Regions from separate parts of the Bradyrhizobium sp. 33ap4 genome, predicted to be linked through region 1. Evidence: predicted binding sites of a transcription regulator. Region 1 holds the regulator's gene; each other region holds the start of a gene.

The links. The regulator LexA, encoded in region 1, represses DNA repair genes until DNA is damaged. The targets are predictions, from matches to a motif close to TGTTCNNNNTGTGTTCNG.
Region 2: Q2M23_RS12365 (PA0069 family radical SAM protein) is a predicted target of LexA. The motif match lies at 2,137-2,154, and genes of this name have one in related genera.
Region 3: ruvC (crossover junction endodeoxyribonuclease RuvC) is a predicted target of LexA. The motif match lies at 2,683-2,700, and genes of this name have one in related genera.
Region 4: Q2M23_RS32190 (type IA DNA topoisomerase) is a predicted target of LexA. The motif match lies at 2,031-2,048, and genes of this name have one in related genera.

The regions. Positions count from the first base shown of each region.
Region 1 is NZ_JAUMTJ010000003.1:94,145-99,243, reverse strand. Features, by position in the region: gene Q2M23_RS03360 (HAD family hydrolase) at 38-664, shown strand; gene glp (gephyrin-like molybdotransferase Glp) at 691-1,902, shown strand; gene lexA (transcriptional repressor LexA) at 2,146-2,850, shown strand; gene Q2M23_RS03345 (hypothetical protein) at 3,107-3,535, shown strand; gene Q2M23_RS03340 (hypothetical protein) at 3,681-3,908, shown strand; partial or broken gene Q2M23_RS03335 (ComEC/Rec2 family competence protein) at 3,905-5,099, opposite strand, start outside.
Region 2 is NZ_JAUMTJ010000013.1:100,059-105,157, reverse strand. Features, by position in the region: gene moaB (molybdenum cofactor biosynthesis protein B) at 1-330, shown strand, start outside; gene Q2M23_RS12375 (helix-turn-helix domain-containing GNAT family N-acetyltransferase) at 455-1,396, opposite strand; gene Q2M23_RS12370 (glycosyl transferase) at 1,442-2,011, opposite strand; gene Q2M23_RS12365 (PA0069 family radical SAM protein) at 2,176-3,342, shown strand; gene Q2M23_RS12360 (VOC family protein) at 3,460-3,906, shown strand; gene Q2M23_RS12355 (ribonuclease HII) at 4,001-4,777, shown strand; gene Q2M23_RS12350 (glycosyltransferase family 39 protein) at 5,099-5,099, shown strand, end outside.
Region 3 is NZ_JAUMTJ010000022.1:111,296-116,394, reverse strand. Features, by position in the region: gene Q2M23_RS18885 (metallophosphoesterase) at 1-37, opposite strand, end outside; gene ruvB (Holliday junction branch migration DNA helicase RuvB) at 273-1,322, opposite strand; gene ruvA (Holliday junction branch migration protein RuvA) at 1,516-2,133, opposite strand; gene ruvC (crossover junction endodeoxyribonuclease RuvC) at 2,130-2,657, opposite strand; gene Q2M23_RS18865 (YebC/PmpR family DNA-binding transcriptional regulator) at 2,874-3,620, opposite strand; gene Q2M23_RS18860 (methyl-accepting chemotaxis protein) at 3,834-5,099, shown strand, end outside.
Region 4 is NZ_JAUMTJ010000052.1:42,856-47,954, forward strand. Features, by position in the region: gene Q2M23_RS32190 (type IA DNA topoisomerase) at 1-2,003, opposite strand, end outside; gene Q2M23_RS32195 (hypothetical protein) at 2,700-2,933, shown strand; gene Q2M23_RS32200 (MBL fold metallo-hydrolase) at 3,379-4,521, opposite strand; gene Q2M23_RS32205 (c-type cytochrome) at 4,645-5,099, opposite strand, start outside.

The DNA.
Region 1 (5,099 bases):
GCCGCCTGCCCGCAATTCTCGTACACGGTTTCATGCAATGACCTCGCAATTCACTCCCAACTCCGTCGACGTGCTGCTGTTCGATATCGGCCGCGTCGTGCTCGACATCAACTTTGACAAGGTGATGGCGCACTGGGCGCAGCATGCCGGGTGTGCGCCCGCCGAGCTCGCCACGCGCTTTGTCGTCGACGACAGTTTCAAGCATCATGAGATCGGCCGGATCGACGACGCGGCATTCTTCGAGAATCTGCGCCGGACGCTCGGCATCAACATCACGGACGCCCAGTTCCTCGAAGGCTGGAATGCGATCTTCACCGGCGAGATGCCGGGCATCGCCCCGCTGCTCGCGGCGGCCGCCAAGCGGATGCCGCTCTACGCCTTCTCCAACACCAATCCGGCCCATGTCGCGCATTTCTCGGTCACCCATGCCGAGCTGCTCAGCCATTTCCGCAACGTCTTCCTGTCCTCGAGCATCGGCTTCCGCAAACCCGACGCCGAGGCCTATGATCATGTGGTAAAAGCCATCGGCGTGCCGGCGTCGCGGATCCTGTTTTTCGACGACCTGGCCGCCAATATCGAAGGTGCGCGGGCCCGCGGCCTTTATGCTATCCACGTGACATCGACGGATGACGTGGCAAGGGCTTTGACCGCACTTGGAATTTGAAGACTAGGAATTGAGGAACTCTGAGCGTGGCCCTGATGCCGGTTGCCGATGCCCTGTCCGCCGTCCTCGCCGGCGCCGAACCGCTGCCGGAGGAGATGGTCGCGCTCGATGCCGCCTACCACCGCACGCTTGCGCACGACCTCGCGGCGCTCCGCACCCAGCCGCCGCAGCCGATGTCGGCGATGGACGGCTATGCGGTGCGCGCCGCCGATGCGGCTGATCTAAAGGCCCGGCTCAAGGTGATCGGCGAAGTCGCCGCCGGCCGGCCGTTCGACCGGACGGTCGGCGCCGGCGAGGCGGTGCGGATCTTCACCGGCGGCGTGATCCCCAATGGCGCCGACGCGGTGATCATCCAGGAGGACACCGCCGTCGACGGCGACCACATCACGATCACGGAGGCCGCCAGCGTCGGGCGGCACATCCGCCCGGCTGGGGTCGACTTCCGTGAGGGCGAGGTGCTGCTCGCCGGCGGCAGCCGCCTGTCCGACCGCGCGCTGTCGCTGGCGGCCGCCATGAACTATCCGGGACTTGCGGTGCGCCGCCGCCCGAAGGTCGCGGTGCTGGCGACCGGCGACGAGCTGGTGATGCCGGGCTCGCAGCCCGGCCCCGGCCAGATCGTCTATTCCAACGGCTACGCGCTGCGGGCGCTGGCGCGCGCCGAGGGCGCCGAGACCGTCGACCTCGGCGTTGCCGCCGACACGGTGGAGGCGACCACGGCGGGCATCCGCCGGGCGCGCGAGGCCGGTGCCGATGTCCTGATCACGACAGGCGGCGCCTCGGTCGGCGACCACGATCTCGTCAAGCGGTCGCTGGAAGCCGAGGGCGTCGACATGACGTTCTGGCGGATTGCGATGCGGCCCGGCAAGCCGATGATGCATGGCCGGCTCGGCGCGATGAGGGTGATCGGCCTGCCCGGCAATCCGGTGTCGTCCTATGTCTGCGCCTTCCTGTTCCTGGTGCCGTTGATTCGGGCGCTGAGCGGCCGGAAAGTGATTCATCATCGCCGCACGAGCGCCCTGCTCGGCCGCGACCTCGCCGCCAACGACCAGCGCGAGGACTATCTGCGTGCACGGCTCGAAGCGCGCGAGGACGGCACGTTGATCGCAACGCCGGTGACGCAGCAGGACTCGTCGTTGCTCGGGAATCTCGCTGCGGCACGGGCACTTCTCGTGCGCCCGCCGTTCGCGGCGGCGGCCGTCGAAGGCAGCGAATGCGAGATCCTGACACTGCCCGAATAGGGTTTTCGCGCCCCGCCGATTGTGCGTTGCCCGACACGTTCACCGGAAATTAAGTGGTTGCGGAACACATATCGAACATATAGTGTCCGTTCATGATTTGTTTCGAGTGCTGGTGTCTACATTCGGGAAGCTGCATGGAAGCAGGTGCATCGAGCACATGCTCCTGAGGTCAGGCCCGGCCTGCAGGCCCCACCAGAAGAGTCTCGGAATCGAACGACGCTATCAACCGGGGGAATACTCGAGATGCTCACGCGCAAACAGTACGAACTACTGCGTTTCATCAATGAACGTCTGAAAGAGGCCGGCGTACCGCCCTCCTTCGACGAGATGAAGGATGCGCTCGACCTGCGCTCGAAGTCCGGTATCCACCGCCTGATCACTGCGCTGGAGGAGCGAGGCTTCATCCGCCGTCTGCCGAACCGCGCCCGCGCCATCGAGGTCATCAAGCTGCCCGAACTCTCGGCCGGCGGCGGCAACGGTCGCCGCGGCTTCACGCCCAGCGTCATCGAAGGCACCCTCGGCCGGCGCGCCAGCACGCCGCCGATTGCCGAGGACGACGGCAACCGTCCGGTCGCGGTCCCCGTGATGGGCCGGATCGCCGCCGGTACGCCGATCGAGGCGCTGCAGACCCGCAGCCACACCATCAGCGTGCCGCCCGACATGCTCGGCGCCGGCGAGCACTACGCGCTCGAGGTACGCGGCGACTCGATGGTCGATGCCGGCATCCTCGACGGCGACATGGCGCTGATCCAGCGCAACGACGTCGCCAATACCGGCGACATCGTGGTGGCGCTGATCGACGAGGAGGAAGCGACCCTGAAGCGCTTCCGCCGCCGCGGCGCATCGATCGCGCTCGAGCCGGCCAACACCGCCTATGAAGTGCGCATCCTGCCGCCGAACCGGGTCCGCATCCAGGGCAAGCTGATCGGCCTTTATCGCAAATACTGAATTGCAAATACTTGCGGCGGCCGGGAACGAGCAACACGTCGGATCGTTCCTTGCATGATAGTGTAGCGTACGGCCTGCCCGATGCGCTCCGATACCTCTCGCGCAGCGTCGCGTGTTTGTGATCGGAGCGATCTCGGACCAGTCGTACAATCGCCCAGAAACGAGCAGACGCTCGTTCGCTATCGTCCACTCTGGTAGAGGCCCTAATGCCTCAAGGAGAGGCACGGGTCGCTACCTCGAAATGAGGAGCCATCCGATGTGTGACTATAGTCTGCACGCCGTGGCATCGCGCCCCGCCATTGTCGGAGAGACGCTGATCACGACGACGTTCCGCGGCACGTCGACCCGCGGCTTTGCTTCGGAGAATGACCCCACTGTCGCGGTCTGCATGCTGCCGGGCACCGAGCTCGCTTTCGCCGAGAACGTTCGCTACGACAGCCGCTGGATCTGGACCAAGACGCTGAACTATCGCGTCGGCGTATTCAACGAAGTCGAGCCCGACGTGCCCGATCGGCATCATGATGCGGTCGAATTCCCCGACGGCAGCCATGTGCTGGTGACCCAGCTGGTCGAGGGACAGCGCGTCAGCGTGCTGCAATTGCCGGCGCTGCATCCGCCGGTCGAGCAGAAGCCGAAGGTTGTGGAGCGGCGGCCTTCCGCATTCGCAACGCTGTTTTTGGGTTGAGCGCATCGTCGCCGTGGAATGAGCTGTTCGGCGGCGGATGACCTAAGCAATTTCGGGCGACCCCGGACTCCCGCTTCCGGGGCGCAGAAGGAGATTTGCGTCGGCCGGCACCTTGGCGCATCATCGGGTACGGAGGACGTGCGCGGTGGTCGATAAGGTCACATGGCAAAAGGCTGGACGCGTCACGGAACCGGGCCGCTACATGTTCCGGTTCGGTTGGCTGACGGTAACGGCCGACGACCTGAAAGTCTGGGAGCAATTTCCCGAGGCTTCCTTCACTCTCGTCAAGAAGCCCGACGCCGGCCCCGACTCCGACGAATACCATCTCGGCCTGTTCGAGCTGCCGAGCGCGCCCTTGCCGGACCACGGCTAATCATCGCCCTGCAGATCGGTCTCGGCCGGCGTCGCATCCACCGCAGGCCGCGGCGCGGGGGCGCGTAGCGTCGTCTCGCTCTCGCCGTCGCCGGGAACCGCCGGCGACCACGGCCGGTCGATCCCGCCGGGCTTGACCGCATCGACGACGTAGCCGTCCCTGCTCCGTCGCAGCACCAGCGCGCCGTGGCGGCGCAGCCGCTCGGCATCGATCACCGATGCCGCGCAGCCCTGCGGCGCCGGCCGCGCCGTCACGATCAGGCCTGCGCGCTCGCAGTCGTCCACTAGGGCCTCCGGCCGGGTCGCCAGCGCGACGAAGGCGCCGCCGGGTCCCTGGGTCACGCAGCCGCTGGCATCGCAGGAGACGCCCTCGCCGAGCGACGCATCGGTGGCGGTGCGCGCGTCGGCGTCCGCCGCCAGCCACTCCTTGACCAAAAATGCATCCTTGGCGCTGTGCATTAGATGCAGCCGTCCATCACCGCCACGCACCGCGACATTGCGGCCGTCGCCCGAGATCAGCACGTCCGGCTGCGGCACCCTGAGCGCCCAGACCGAGGCCACCAGCAGCAGCACCGCACCTGACCAGCGCAGCGGCGTGCGCAGCAGCCCGAGCAGGATGATGCCGGCGCTCGCTGCGATCAGCGGCCCGATGCCGAACGCCGCCATGCGGCCGACCGCGCCCGGGAGTGCGGCGCCCCATTGCGTCACCAGGATCATCCAGTCGATGCCAAGACCCATGATCGCCCAGAACACGCCGTCGAAGCCGAACGGCATGGCGACGAGCCCCAGCAGGCCGGCCGGCATCACGACCGCCGAGACCACCGGCATCGCCGCGAGGTTGGCGAGCAGCCCGTAGGGCGTCACGCGGTGGAAATGGAATGCGGCATAGGGCGTCGTCCCCAGCCCCGCCACCAGCGAGGCCAGCATCAGCATCGTGAGCTCGCGCCCGCCCCACAGCGCGACGCGCGCGGTCGCCGAATGGTCGGGCGACGCCAGCAGGTTCGGCAGCCCGATCTGCACCAGCGCCACCAGCCCGAGCGTCGCGGCGAACGACATCTGGAAACTGGAATGCACCAGCGCCTCCGGCGCGATCGCGAGCACGATCAGCGCTGCCACCGCCAGCGTGCGAAAGGTGATGGCCCGGCGGTCGACGATCACGGCGAGCAGCACCACGGCGGTCATGAAGAATGAC
Region 2 (5,099 bases), on a different contig from region 1:
GGCGGCACCGGCTTCACCGGCCGCGACGTGACGCCGGAGGCGGTCGAGCCATTGTTCGAGAAGCGGATGGACGGCTTTTCGATCGCCTTCCACATGCTGAGCCACGCCAAGATCGGGGCGTCGACTGTCCAGAGCCGCGCCACCGCTGGCGTTGCGGGCGCGACCTTCGTCTTCTGCCTGCCCGGCTCGCCCGGCGCCTGCCGCGACGGCTGGGACGGCATTTTGGCGGCGCAACTCGACTACCGCACGCGCCCCTGCAATTTCGTCGAGATCATGCCGCGGCTGGATGAACATCTGCGCCGCCCGAAGGCGAAAGGCGCGAGCGCTTAGCCTCCCTCATTCCGGGGCGTGCGAAGCGCGAACCCGGAATCCAGAGATTGTGGCGCGAGATGCCGGGTTCGATGCTGCGCATCGCCCCGGAATGACGCCGGAGGGTAAAGAGAGGTAAAGAGCCCTACAACTCCAGCTCCCAGGTCTCGCCGACTAGGTCGACGCCAAAGCTGTGGTGCTTTTCTTCCTTGACCCGCTCGAAGCCGGCACGGGCGTAGATGCCGCGCGCGGCGACCAGGATGCTCTGGGTCCACAGCGTCATCTTCTTGTAACCCTTCTCGCGCGCGGCGCGGATGCATTGCTCGACCAGTGCGCGGCCGACGCCGAGCCCGCGCGCCTTTTCTTCCACCAGCAGCAGGCGCAGCTTGGCGACCCCGTCGCCGCCGTCGACCAGGAAGACCGAGCCGACCGGCTCGCCGTCGACCTCCGCGATCCAGCAATGCTCGCGCGCCGGATCGAACGATCGCAGAAACTGCGCGCAGATCTCGGCCACCAATGCCTCGTAGCTAATGTCCCAGCCATACTCCTCCGCGTAGGCTTGTCCCTGCCGCGAGACGACCCAACCCATGTCGCCGACGCGATGGCTGCGCAGCAGGAAGCCGACCGGTTTCTCGGCCGGCGGCTCCAGCGATTGCTCGATCGTGCCCATGGCGCGCACCACCGCGGCGCGACGGTCGCCGTCCATCTGCTTCAATAGCGTCCCGACCTCGCTGCGCGAGCGGCAGTCGAGATCGGCGGCAGCAGTGCGGCCCTTGGCGGTGAGGGCCACCTCGTTGACGCGCTTGTCGGCCTTCGATGGCTTCCGCGTCACGATCTGGCGCCTTTGCAGCGCCGCCAGCGTGCGGCTGACGAAGCCGGCATCGAGGTCGAGATCGCGCACCAGATCGGTTGCGGTGCAATTTTCGCGGTGCGCGAGCTCGTAGATGATCCGCGCTTCCTGCAGCGTGAATGGTGAGTGCAACAGCTTCGGCTCGATGATGCCGAGCTTGCGGGTATAGAACCGGCTGAAGCCGCGGACCGCGGCGACCTGGCTCTCGAGCGTGGTGTCATGGAAGTTTGATTTCATCAAGCATACTATTTGACGGAATCAAATAATCCGCAAGCGCTTTGTTCAGGCCACCATGATCCGGCTCCGCAGCATGGTGCGGGAGGAACGGCCGAGCCGGCGCAGCAGGCGCGCCTCGGAGCGGCGGGCATCGGGCCGGTAGCCGCCGATCCGCTCGTAATGCTCGCGCGCGATCAAAAGGCCCTGTTCGGCCGAGGGTCCGGTGATCATCCGGGCAACGAATTTGAGGCCGTCGCGCAGGCCCGGGTCGGTGTAGGGTGCGCGGGCGTAGCGGAAGATGCCGGCGCGGTCCTTGCCGCTGGCCGCCACCATCTGGATGAACTGGGTGGTTTCCTCGATCCAGCCGGCATCGAGCACGGCGCCCGGATGCAGGAACATCAGCCAGGGCGACCGCGCCTGCCGCGCGCCTGCCGCAAGCGCGGCGGCGCGCGTGCCCTCGAAGCGCAGGAAGCGGCAGCCGGCGACGTCGGCGACGCGCTCCATCACATCGCTGTGGCTGCGGTCGACCAGCAGCACTTCGCGGATGACGCCCGCGGCCGCGCCCGGCACCAGCGCCGCCAATGTTACGACCGCGGTGCGCTCGACGCCGTCGGTTGGAATGATCACGCTCAGCATGATTTTGAGGCTTCGATGGCTCAAACGGTGGAGAAACTCCGGCCGTGTTATCACCTTGTCATATTCAAAGCAGCCTGTTCGCCTGCAGAATTTTGTAGCAAGGTTTTGTGGAATTTCTCCGTTCATGTTCTTGATTTGTTCTCGTGCTGTGTTAGCTTCAAAGCATGAGCCGAGCATCCTCTCATGCCCTCAAGCACCCGCCGGTAACGGCGCCCTCCGATAACCCGGCGGGTGCACCTTCCCCTTTTCCCGAGCTTGCGGTCGCGATCGAGCGCGAGCGGCGGCGCGGCCGCGGCGCGCAGTCCAACGCCAGCGGCCGCTACGAGGCCGAGGCGCGCGTTGCCTTCGACGACGGCTGGCAGAGCCTCGAGGACCTGCCGCCATTTGCGACCAGCGTGGCGCTCGACACCTCGCGCAAGGTGATCACCCGCAACGACTCGCCCGACATCGGCTTCGACCGCTCGATCAATCCGTATCGCGGCTGTGAGCACGGCTGCGTCTATTGCTTCGCGCGGCCGACCCACGCCTATCTCGGCCTGTCGCCGGGGCTGGACTTCGAATCGAAGCTGTTCGCCAAGCCGGACGCACCCGCGCTGCTCGAGAGGGAGCTGGCGGCACCGGACTACGAGGCGCGGATGATCGCGATCGGCACCAACACCGATCCCTATCAGCCGATCGAGCGCGACCGGAAGATCATGCGCGGCATCCTCGAGGTGCTGGAGCGCGCCGGCCATCCGGTCGGCATCGTCACCAAGTCGGCGCTGGTCACCCGCGACATCGACATCCTGGCACGTATGGCCAAGCGCAATCTCGCCAAGGTCGCGCTCTCGGTGACGACGCTCGACCCGAAACTCGCCCGCACCATGGAGCCGCGCGCCTCGACCCCGCCGAAGCGGCTCGAGGCGATCAAGCGGCTCACGGATGCCGGCATCCCGACCACGGTGATGGTCGCACCCGTGATCCCGGCGCTGAACGATTCCGAGATCGAGCGCATCCTCGATGCCGCCGCACATGCCGGCGCCAGGGAGGCGAGCTATGTGCTGCTGCGGCTGCCGCTCGAGGTGCGCGATCTGTTCCGCGAATGGCTGATGGCCAACTATCCCGATCGCTACCGTCACGTCTTCACGCTGATCCGCGACATGCGCGGTGGCCGCGACTACGACTCGCAATGGGGCACGCGGATGAAGGGCACCGGCCCGATGGCCTGGATGATCGGCCGCCGCTTCGAGATCGCCTGCGAAAAGCTCGGCCTCAACAAGCGGCGGACCAAGCTGACCACCGATCACTTCGCCAAGCCGAAGCGCAGCGGGCAGCAGCTGAGCTTGTTTTAGGTGCCAGCAAAGTGATGATCGTCATTGCGAGGAGCGAAGCGACGAAGCAATCCATGCATCCGAATATGTGGAACAATGGATTGCGTCGCTTCGCTCGCAACGACGGGAAAGGTAAACATGAGTAACGCCGCGACCGCACGCTTCACCGTCCTCACGCTGGGCGTCAGCGACATGCGCGCCAGCATCGGCTTTTATGAATCGCTCGGCTTCTCCAGGAAGATGCGCGCGACCGGCGAGGAGGTCGCCTTCTTCGAGACCGGCGGCACCGTGCTCGGCCTGTTCCCGTCGCATCTGCTCGCTGCCGATGCCGGGCTGCCGGATCAGCCACGGCCTTCAGCGTTCCGCGGCGTCGCGATCGCTTGGAACTGCAACGACGACGCCGAGGTCGATCGTGTGATGGCGTTCGCGCTGTCGAAAGGCGCCAGGCTGCTGAAACCCGCGCAGCCGACCAGCTATGGCGGCTATTGCGGTTATTTCGGCGATCCCGACGGCCACGCCTGGGAAGTGGTGCGCGCGCCGGGCTTTGAGGTTCGCGACGACCGCCGGGTGTCAATCCCCGATTAGAGCGCCGATCCCGATTAGGGTGGCGGATTGAATAACGGGGAAGGGCGCCAGGTTCCCGGTTGCGCCGCGGGCCGGGCTTGATCACGATCCCCGCATGATTCGGGACAAGTCCAATCGCACGTCAAAGACCGCGTCGAAGAAGAAGCCGGCCGAGCCGGCCAAGCCGGACAAGCGCGTCATCGTGGTGACGCGGCCGAGCTTTCGGCGCGAGCGCGCGCTGATCAAGCGCGGCGTCTGGCCGGTCGCCGGCTGCGACGAGGCCGGGCGCGGGCCGCTGGCGGGTCCGGTGGTCGCCGCCGCCGTGGTGCTGGACCCAAATCGGATACCCAAGGGCCTCGATGATTCGAAGCGGCTGACCGTCGAGCGCCGCGAGGAACTGTTCGAGGAAATCTGCGCGACAGCAGCGTTCTCGGTCGCGGTGGCGTCACGGGCGCGGATCGACCGCGACAACATCCTGCGCGCCTCGCTGTGGGCGCTGGCGCGCGCGGTGCATGCGCTGCCGGAAATGCCGAAGCATGTCTTCGTCGACGGCCGCGACAAGCTCGCCACGCCCTGCGACTGCGACGCCGTGATCGGCGGCGACGGCATCGTGGCCTCGATCGCGGCGGCCTCGATCATCGCCAAGGTGACGCGCGACCGCCTGATGTGCGCGCTGGCGCTGGATTGCCCCGGCTACGGCTTCGAGCAGCACAAGGGCTATGCCGTCCCCGAGCACCTCGAGGCGCTCGACCGGCTCGGCCCCAGCAGCCATCACCGTAGCTTCTTCGCTCCCGTCGTCGCGGCGCGGCTGAAGCATTTCCCGGTCCCGGCGGAGCCCGACCTGTTCACGGTGGACGCCGAAAGCGAAGCCGCGGCATCCGAAGCGGCGTAAAGCGCGGCGGCGCCGCACTCTCGGTGTCATCGCCCGGCTCGCCGCCTCCGCTAAAGCTTCGGCGCGCCAGGGGGCCCTGGCCTCGTCGAAGCCTTGGCGAAGACGGGACCGGGCGATCCAGTATTCCAGAGACCGTTGTGCTCAAGCCTGGCCGCCGCGGCGTACTGGATGACCGCCTTCGCGGGGCATGACAGCGATGTTTGACTTTGCACCGTGGACACATCCAGCCCGGTTGCCTCCATCGCCGCCGCCGTTTATCAAAAAACCTCGGGATCAGATGGCGCCGCTTGATACGGGTGGCTGGGGCATTTCAGGCGTTTCA
Region 3 (5,099 bases), on a different contig from region 1:
CGCCGAACCCGCGCAGAAAATGACGACGTGAAATCATGGACGTGTGATCGGTGATGCCTGGCGCTTGTCGAAAACGCTCTGAGTGATCATAGGCCCTTTGATTGGAGCGAAATTGGGCCGCGTTTGTGCAGACGGCCTGCAGAGATGACGCAATGGTTAGCGCGCAAGGTTACCGGCAAGTGCGATGCGCCGCATCAACACGTCTCTTCACGACTTCGGGAGCGGAGGCCTTTGAGCATGAAGAACCGCCTCGCGCTCTTCCGGATCATGCGTCAATCCTCGTCGCCATTGCCGCCGAACAGGCCGAACTGCGAGGGGTCGCGGTTCGGCTCGGCGAGGCCGAGATGGCGGAAGGCGTGCGAGGTCAGGAGCCGGCCACGCGGAGTACGCTGCAGATAGCCGCACTGGATCAGATAGGGCTCGATGATGTCCTCGATCGCATCGCGCGGCTCCGACAGCGCCGCCGCCATGGTCTCGACGCCGACCGGCCCGCCGCCATAGTTCAACGCGATGGTGGTGAGATAGCGCCGGTCCATCGCGTCTAACCCGACGCTGTCCACCTCGAGCGCGCTCAACGCCCGGTCAGCGATGCCGCGGTCGACGGAATCGGCATCGGCGGCCGAGGCAAAGTCGCGCACCCGGCGCAACAGGCGGCCGGCGATGCGCGGCGTGCCGCGGGCGCGGCGCGCGATCTCGTTGGCGCCGTCGGCCGTCATGCCGATGTTGAGCACGCGGGCACCGCGGGTGACGATCTTCTCGAGCTCTTCCTCGGTGTAGAAGTTGAGCCGGATCGGAATGCCGAAGCGGTCGCGCAACGGATTGGTGAGCAGGCCTGCGCGCGTCGTCGCGCCGACCAGCGTGAACTTCGACAATTCGATCTTGACCGAGCGCGCCGCCGGACCCTCGCCGATGATCAGGTCGAGCTGGAAATCCTCCATCGCGGGATAGAGCACTTCCTCGACCGCTGGGCTGAGGCGATGGATCTCGTCGATGAACAGCACGTCGCGTTCTTCGAGATTGGTCAGCAGCGCCGCGAGATCGCCGGCCTTCGCAATGACAGGGCCGGAGGTGGCACGAAAGCCAACGCCGAGCTCACGCGCGACGATCTGCGCCAGCGTGGTCTTGCCGAGGCCGGGGGGACCGACGAACAGCACGTGATCGAGCGCCTCGCCGCGTTTCTTCGCAGCCTCGATGAAGATCGAGAGATTCTTGCGCGCCTGGGCCTGACCGACGAACTCCGTCAGCGACTGCGGCCGCAGCGCGGTGTCACCGACATCGTCGGAGCGGCGTTCAGGCGAGACCATGCGCGAGGGCGTATTCATGATGCGAGACTAACACGAGATTGTTCTCCCTCTCCCGGCTCTTGCGGGGAGAGGGTTGGGGTGAGGGGCTGCTTCCGCGAGCGCAATGTGTGTCGAGACCTGTACCCCCTCACCCGGATCGCATCTGCGATGCGATCCGACCTCTCCCCGCAAGCGGGGCGAGGTGAAGAACAGAGGCGCTCCAATCCACTGATCACTTCGACAGTTCCTTCAACCCCAGCCGGATCAGCTGCGCGGTCTCGGCCTTCTCACCGGCGCTGCGCGAGGCGGCGGCGATGGCGGCGGCGGCCTGCGGCTGGCCGTAGCCGAGATTGACCAGCGCCGAGATCGCGTCGGTGACAGGACGTGGCGCGCGGTTGTTGTCGATCGCGCCTGACAGTTGCACCACCGCGGGATCGACATCGGCAAAGCCTGGCGCCTTGTCCTTCAATTCGCTGACGATGCGCTCGGCGACCTTCGGCCCGACTCCCGGCGTCCGCGCCACCGCCGCCTTGTCGCGCAGCGCGATGGCGTTGGCGAGATCGGTCGGCGGCAGCGTGCCGAGCACCGCGAGCGCGACCTTGGCGCCGACCCCCTGCACGGTCTGCAGCAGGCGAAACCATTCGCGCTCGTGATCGCTGCGAAAGCCGAACAGTTTGATCTGATCCTCGCGGACATAGGTCTCGATCGAGAGCACGGCGGCGCCGCCTGGCGACGGCAACGCCTGCAACGTGCGGCCCGCGCAGTGCACCTGATAGCCGACGCCGCCGACGTCGAGAATCACGTAATCCTCGCCATAGGAATCGATCAGGCCCTTCAGCTTGCCGATCATAGGCTCGCCACCCTGAGCCGCAGCGCGGTGCTCTGGCGGTGATGGGCGTGGGTGATCGCGACCGCGAGCGCGTCCGCGGCGTCGGCGGACGGCGGCTCGGCTTTCGGCAGCAGGATCTTCAGCATCACCTGGATCTGGTTCTTCTCGGCATGTCCGGCGCCGACCACGGTCTTCTTGACCTGGTTCGGCGCGTATTCGGCGACCGAGATACCGAACATTGCGGGCGCCAGCATGGCGACGCCGCGCGCCTGGCCGAGCTTCAGGGTGGCAACGCCGTCCTTGTTGACGAAGGTCTGCTCGACCGCCGCCTCCGCAGGCTTGTAATCGCCGAGCACGGCGGCCAGCCCCTCATGGATTGCAAGCAGCCGGCTCGCCAGCGGCAGATCGTCCGGCGGCTCGACCGAACCGCAGGCGATATAGACGAGACGATTGCCTTCGGTCTCGATCACCCCCCAGCCGGTGCGGCGGAGACCCGGATCGATACCGATGATGCGGACGGGAGAGCGAATCGGCTGGGATGTCATGGGCTAGTGATACCGCCTGCGCCGGGAGAACGAAACACAAACGGAGCCTCATCCCCTGCCGCGGTCGTCGTACTCGACCCACTTGTCATCCCCGCCTAGTGCGCAATTGCGCACGGGAGCGGGGGATCCAGTACGCCGCGGCTTCTCGGATCAAATGCATGTCTCTGGAATGCTGGGTCGCCCGGTCCAGCCGGGCGACGACAGCAGTGCAAGCGACTAGCCGCCCATCTTCGCGATCAGCGCGTCGGACACCTCGAAATTGGCGAACACGTTCTGGACGTCGTCGTGCTCGTTGAGCAGGTCCATCAGCTTCAGCAGCTTTTCGCCGGTCTCGTCGTCGACCGCGACGGTGTTCTGCGGCTTCCAGGTCAGCGCCGCCTTGCGCGGCTCGCCGAACTTCGCTTCCAGCGCTTTTGCGACTTCGCGGAAGGTGTCCTGCGAGGCGTAGACCTCGTGGCCGCCTTCGCTGGAGACCACGTCGTCGGCGCCGGCCTCGATCGCGGCGTCCAGCATGGCGTCGTCGGAGGCGACCTTGGCGTCGTATTCGATGATGCCGGTGCGGTCGAACATAAAGGCGACCGAGCCGGTTTCGCCGAGATTGCCGCCCGACTTGGTGAAGAAGGAGCGGATATCGGAAGCGGCGCGGTTGCGGTTGTCGGTCAGCGCCTCGACGATGACTGCGACGCCGCCGGGGCCATAGCCCTCGTAGCGGATCTCGTCATAGTTCTCGCCTTCATTGCCGGCGGCCTTCTTGATGGCACGGTCGATATTGTCCTTGGGCATGTTCTCGGCGCGGGCCGCGACCACGGCGGCGCGCAGCCGCGGATTCATCGCCGGGTCCGGGGTGCCGAGCTTGGCCGCCACGGTGATTTCGCGGGCCAGCTTGCCGAAAAGCTTCGACTTCTGGGCATCCTGCCGGCCTTTGCGGTGCATGATGTTCTTGAATTGGGAATGGCCGGCCATGCGACGTCTCTTCGGAGCTTAGGGTCTGAACAGGGATGGAAAACGCGGCCTTATAGGCCCCTCACGGTCAAAATCAAAGGATCGGCGGGGCCCTCCGGCAGAGCAATACTACCGCAAGCCGGAATATGAGGCACTTGTTAACCATGACTTCATGCCCGGGTGCGAGGATCGCCCCGTCCCGCCGCAACTTTCCACAGCCCCCAAAGAGCCCACATGGCGTTCGGTTTGTTTCGAAAGCAAGTGCCGGAGCCGGCTGCGCCGGCCGTCGCGCCGCAGGTTCCAACCGCGGCCGCAACCCTTGAGGTCTCGACCGAGACTGATTCGGCCAAGGATTCCTCCAAGGAGATCCTGGAATTGCTGGAACTCGAGCTCGGCGCGATGATCCGCCAGCTCGAACGCGCCGCGAGCTCGGTCGCCGACGGCGCCGAGGCGACGGCAGCCAAGCTCGCCACGATCCGCACCCGCACCGACGCGCTGACCGGCCGCAGCAGCGATGCGCAGAGCACCGCGACGACGTTCTCGCAAGCCGCCGACCGCTTCACCCACTCCGCCGAGGGCATCGGGGCACAGGTGCGCAGCGCGAGCCAGCTCGCCGACGACGCCGCGGCCGCGGCGCGCGAGGCCACCGCCAATGTCGATCGCCTGCGCGAATCCTCGGCCGCGATCGGCAACGTCGTCAATCTGATCGCACAGATCGCGCGGCAGACCACGCTGCTCGCGCTGAACTCGACGATCGAGGCGGCGCGCGCCGGTGCCGCCGGCAAGGGCTTTGCGGTGGTCGCAACCGAGGTCAAGGCGCTGGCGGTGCAGACCCAGAGCGCGACCGAGGAGATCACCCGCAAGATCGAGGCGTTGCAGAAGGATGCCACCGGATCGGCGGACGCGGTGCACCGCATCTCCCAGGCGATCGAAAAGATCCGCCCGGTGTTCGAGAACGTCAACGGCGCGGTTGCCGAGCAGAATGAAATCACCGGCGAGATGGGCCAGAACGCCGCCTCCGCCTCGCACTTCATCGTCTCGGTCGGCACCAGCGCCGGCGAGATCGACAGTGCAACGCGCGAAGCCGCCGCGCATGGCGACAATGTCGCCAGGGCCGGCAAGGCGGTGACCGCCTTCGCCCAGAAGCTGAAAGCGCGCTGCGCGGTGCTGCTGCGCCAGGACGAGCGCGGCGATCCGCGCAAGAACGAGCGCCTGCCCTGCAGCCTCAAGATCGAGATCACGACCGCGCGCGGCATCATCACCGCGCCGGTCTACGAGATCGCGATGGACGGCATTTTGATCGGCGGCGCCGATGCCGGGAAGCTGCCGGTGCAGGAGACCCTGAACGCGACATTGCAGGAGATCGGCGCGTGCCGGATCCGGGTCGGCGAGCGCTCCAAGGCAGGCAGCCAGGCCCGCTTCGAGGCGGCAACCGCCGAGCTGCGCGAAAAAATCGAAGACCGGATGTGGGCGATCCACGAGGAGAACGCCGAGCTCGTC
Region 4 (5,099 bases), on a different contig from region 1:
TCACTGTTGGCTTTCTTCGGCGCGTGTTCGCTGAGGAATTTGCGGCAGATCGATATTGATGTCTTGTAGCCGGGCGGAGGCTTGATGCCCTTCTGCCGGATGATGCCGTCGGCAAAGCGCTTCATTGCAGGCGTAGGCGGATACGCCGCAACGCCGTCGCCGACCGCAACACCCAACGAGGGTAGCCCTCCGGCCGCCGCACCCTCCTTCAACTTGCCGATGATGCGCTGGGCGACATCGCACACGGCATCGATGGCACCAACCATCTCCTGCTTGCCCACAACGACATCGTCCAGCAAACACTCCAATTGCGCGGTTAGACCGGGGTCGACAAGCGCCGGGTCGGCCTGTCTCAAAACCTCGAACAGTGAGAGGCCGATCTCGGTCGGCACGATGTGCTTCCCCTGGGTGATCAGAAGGCTCTGTTTCTTGAGCCCACCGATGATCTCTGCTCGGGTCGCCGGCGTGCCGATACCCTTGGCTTCCTTCAGGCGTTCCCGAAGAACCTCGTCGTCGATGAAGCGCCAGGCGTTTTGCATCGCATCGATCAGAGTGCCTTCGTTGTAACGCGAAGGTGGCCGGGTCTCCTTGTCCTCAATTTTTGGATCCTGCAGTTGTGCGGTCTCCCCGTTACGCAGCGCCGGAAGCAATTGTGCTTCGTCGCCTTTTTCGTCGGCGGGCTGCCAGTCCGGGAATGCCGCGCGCCAGCCGAGTTCGATGGGCTGGCGGCCGGAGGCCCGGAATTCGAAGCCGCGCACGTCAAGAAACGCGGTTGTCTGCCGATAATGAAAATCGGGCATCAACGCGGCCAGATAGGCCCGCGAGATGACGTCAAACAGGTTCTTCTCATCGGACGACAAACGGGGCCAGACCTCGCGCACCTTGTCGATCGTGTTGACGTTGGGAATGACAGCGTGATGGCTCGCGCCCTCCAGTCCCTTATCGTAGAAACTGCCGCCAGCACCCTTGCGGATCATCGGCGGCTCAGGCACGGGGATTACGCTGAACGATTGGCCTACCTGCAGTCCGGCCACGATCTTCGGCACGTCCGATATCAAGCTCTGCGGCAGGTAGCGTACCTCCGCACGTGGATAGGTGATGATCTTCTTGCCCTGACCGTCATAGAGTTGCTGCGCCACCTCGAGCGTTTTGTTGGCCGGCCAGCCGAAGCGCGAGCCACATAGTTTCTGCAGCGACGGCAAATCGTGCAGCTTGGGCGGGCCCTGCCGCTTGTCTTCGACGCGCACGGCAAGCGCCCCCTCGAAGCCCCGAGCCGCATTGACGACATCCTGCGCAACCTCGCGCCGGACAATCCGCTCCTGCGGCGCGTGGCGCACCTGGAATTGCCCTCCGGCAACCTTTGCGGTCGCAACAACCTCAAAATAGGCAATTGGCACGAAGTTACGGATTTCCAGTTCGCGCTTGCAGACAATCGCCAACGTCGGCGTCTTCACGCGACCAACCCCGATCACCCGCCGAGCGCCTTGACCCAGGATGACGGTCGCGGTGCGGGTGAGCGACAGGTTATAGATCTGGTCCGCCTGCCGGCGCGCGACGGCCGCGGCGTAAAGCCTGGCATATTCGGCATTGGGTTTTGCCCGGTCGAAAGCGTCACGGATGGTCTGCGCGTCCTGCGCAGTGAACAGCACCCGCAGGACGCGGCCGCGGTAACTGTAATGCTCGAGAATTTCCTGACCGATAAGCTGACCTTCCCGGTCGCAGTCTGTGGCGAGCCAAACCTGCTTGGCGGTCCGCAGGGCTTCGCGAATGGCTTTGAGCTTGGCGGCTTTATTGCCGCCCTCTGCCGCCCGCGTACCGTAAAGACCTTCCGGCCGAAGCAGGGTCGGTGACCAGCGCTTCCATTCCGGCACCACATCTTCCGGTTCGAGCAGGTCGAACAAATGACCCTCGGCCGGGAGAACGTTTCCGTAGCGAGAACCAACGGCTGCGCGGACGTCTTTCGCCTGGCTTGATTTCTCCGTGATGACGATTTGGTCAGCCATGATGCGCTTTTTGGTCAGGATACGTGTCGGAACATATAGTGAACAGAGCTACCTCGCAAGCCGCCTTTGGCAACTCTACCTTTCCACCCTGTCTATAGGCACAATGAGGTGGCGGGCGCGAACGCATCTGCCACAGCCGCATGCTATTCGTCCGGGCTTATCCGAACTGTATCCGGCTGAATTTCTCTCAAGAGCATGCCGCAGCGGTGGCTGCGGGACGGCGCATCGTCGAGATGACGCATCGGTATCAGAAGTGAGGCGCGGTATTACTGTCGAGCTGCTGCGCCAACGCCTTGCGGTCGCCCCAGAGAGCGGGCAGGCGGTCTTTCGGGCCATTTGCCGGCTATCAAACCGCAGATAGCTAGGCGCGCTGCAAATAGCCCCACGTGTCGTCCGAAAGGTAGCCTGCCATACAGGCTGTGGTGGCGCGGGCGGCTCGATGCCGGTTCGCCGTATTTGCATTGATGCATCGATGAAGGTGCCGGCGGGCACGGCCCGCCATTCCAAGAACCCAACATTGATCGCGTTCTCAACGTCTGGATGCGGATTTGGAATTGGTTTCGAGCTTCTTAACCAAAGCCGGCGATCCACTCGCAAGGTCTTGCCAACCATTCTCGCTTTCCACTCTGGCCGCTAACGGATCGAAAATCGTTCTGCTGCTAATTCGCGCCCGGGAGGGAATCGGGAGATCCAGACATGACCGGGTTGGCCGTTATGGAAGACGTGCGCCGCTACCGCGCAATAGCATCGTTGTGCCGCCAGGCCGCGGCATTCCGGCCGAATCAACGATGCTCATTGCTGACGCAGGCGGACGAATGGGAGCGCCGAGCAGTTGCAGAGCTCGAAGGGTATTTCAACGCTTTAGACCTTCCGGCACGAACCATTCGGCCTGCCGGCGGCGCACGGTCTGCGGTGCCGCTGGATCTGTGAACAGCGTGCCGCACTGGCATGGCCGGATCGGCCATGCGGTGACATTTGGCAAAGCTGGAAGCCGCAATTGCCGATGAAATTCAGCGCCACATCGCAGGCGCATGCAGAGCGTTGTGACCCGCTGCCTTCAAATCATCTATCGAGAGCTATCCGCTTGCGGCGGCTTCGAGGATCTTGGAGGCAACGTGCGCTCTTTCGCCGGTTTCGTACACGGAAATATTCTCGCACACTTCCTCAACCGCCGCCTAGTGATCTCCGACGCCGCGATGATGGCCCGGCGCTGGCAGTCTCAAAAGGACTTGCCAATCACTGCAACGTAGACACTAACAACCCGACACACGCAATGAGGGTTGCGGTGCTCAGGGTCGCCACGACAAGGGCTTGCTCAGCGCGGGCTTGCAGATCGTCGTCGTCCATTCCCGTCAACTCCATCTGGAGTACTCGCTCAAGCAGCAAAGATGAAGCGTGTACCCGTGTAGGAGCGCAGAAGCTTGTTCGGAATCTCGGCCTTGGCTATCTCATAGAACGGCTCGCCAGTGCAGTGCAGTGGAATGACGTAGTCGATGTCCATACCCTTGAGCGCTGCGATCGTGTCGCGCACATAGACTTCCTTATAGGGCGCGAGGTGGAAGCCGCCGATCACCGCATGAACCTTGTTGACGGCCGAAGCCGCTTGAGCCTGTTTGATTGCGTTGATCACCCCGCGATGGCTGCAGGAGGTCAACACGATCAACCCGCGGCCTATTAGATTGAACGCGATGGCGATCTCATGCCGGAACTGGTCCGGGATGACCGCTTTCGTCCGTTCGTCCTCCGGAAGCTGGTCGGCATAGCATCCAATGCCGTGGTCCACGCCGATCTTCATGGCGCTGGGGGACAGCAGCTTCTCAAAGCTCGTCTGGCCGATGTGCCCCGTGGTGAAGCCGTGATCGGCAACCAGTGCCGGTCCGTCTGCATAGGCCACCGCCAAATTGGCCGCCTCCAGCGCTTTGCGATCCAGGGCTCCGAAGTCGCCGCGCACCGGCGGCGCCGTCCATTCACGCGAGCAGAATGCCTCCTCGCCGCCGATGTAAATCGGTAGCCCGGCTTTGAGCTTGCCGCTGTTTTGCTTCAGGAAGCCGGCGAGACCGCCAAAATGATCGTAGTGACCGTGGCTCAAGACAAGGGCGTTGAACTCGGCCGGATCGATGCCAACGAGGTTGGCGTTGTTGACCAGCGCGTCCGGTGTGAAGCCAAAATCCATCAGGACATTTCGCGTCTCGGTGCCGCGCCGGGTCTCGACGTGCATCGACAGGCCGAACTCGCTGATCAGCGTCTTGCCGGGCGGCTTGCCCGCCCCGATGCCCCAGCCGAAGTGCTCGATCTCGACATCGGGAAGCTTCCGGCTCGGCGCCACGGCAAATTGATAGCTGTCGACGACCACGCGCACTGCGACGCTATCAATCTCCGGAACCTTGCCGGTTATCGTCTCTGCGCGCACTGGCTTCGTGCTACCGATCAACGCCGCCACAAGGGCGCTGAACAGGGCAGCGCCGCCGCCACACACCACATCGCGACGATGAATTGCGTTGCACTGGCAAGTTAACATGATCAAGTCCTCCCCTTGCGCCGCCTTCGCTGCCGAAAGGCATCATGCGAAAACGCTCTCCAACCACGGCGGAGACGTTGGGGTGCCGAACGCACTAGCGTCTGACAGCCCGCACACCGAGCATTAGGGCATGAGCGACGCCGAATAGGCGGCTAGTGCGATCATGTCCCCGATGCTGAGATTTTCAACAACCGGTTTCATAAGTTCGCTCTTGGCGCCCTTCCGCGCGCCGGATCTCAAGTCATAGAGTTGCCGGAACATGTAAGTCGGCGAACGCGCCGCAATCCCAGGCGCGGCAACGGTCCCTTTGAGGTCAGCGCCGTGACAGGCCGCGCACTGGACGCGCAGATCGCTGTTGGTTGCCAGAGCCCGCCCTTTCTGAACGCTGCCGACCGGGACGTAGGCGATGAAACGAGCGAGCGAGTCCCGGCTGACAAAGTGTTCGACGTTTTCTGGGATCTCTATGATGCGCTGACCGATGGGCTCTTTCTCGGTGCCATCCACCGAAGCCAAGAACAAGTCTCTGACATGCGTTTTCGGCACGGCGTCGGTCTCTACGACCGCAATGTTCGCTCTCG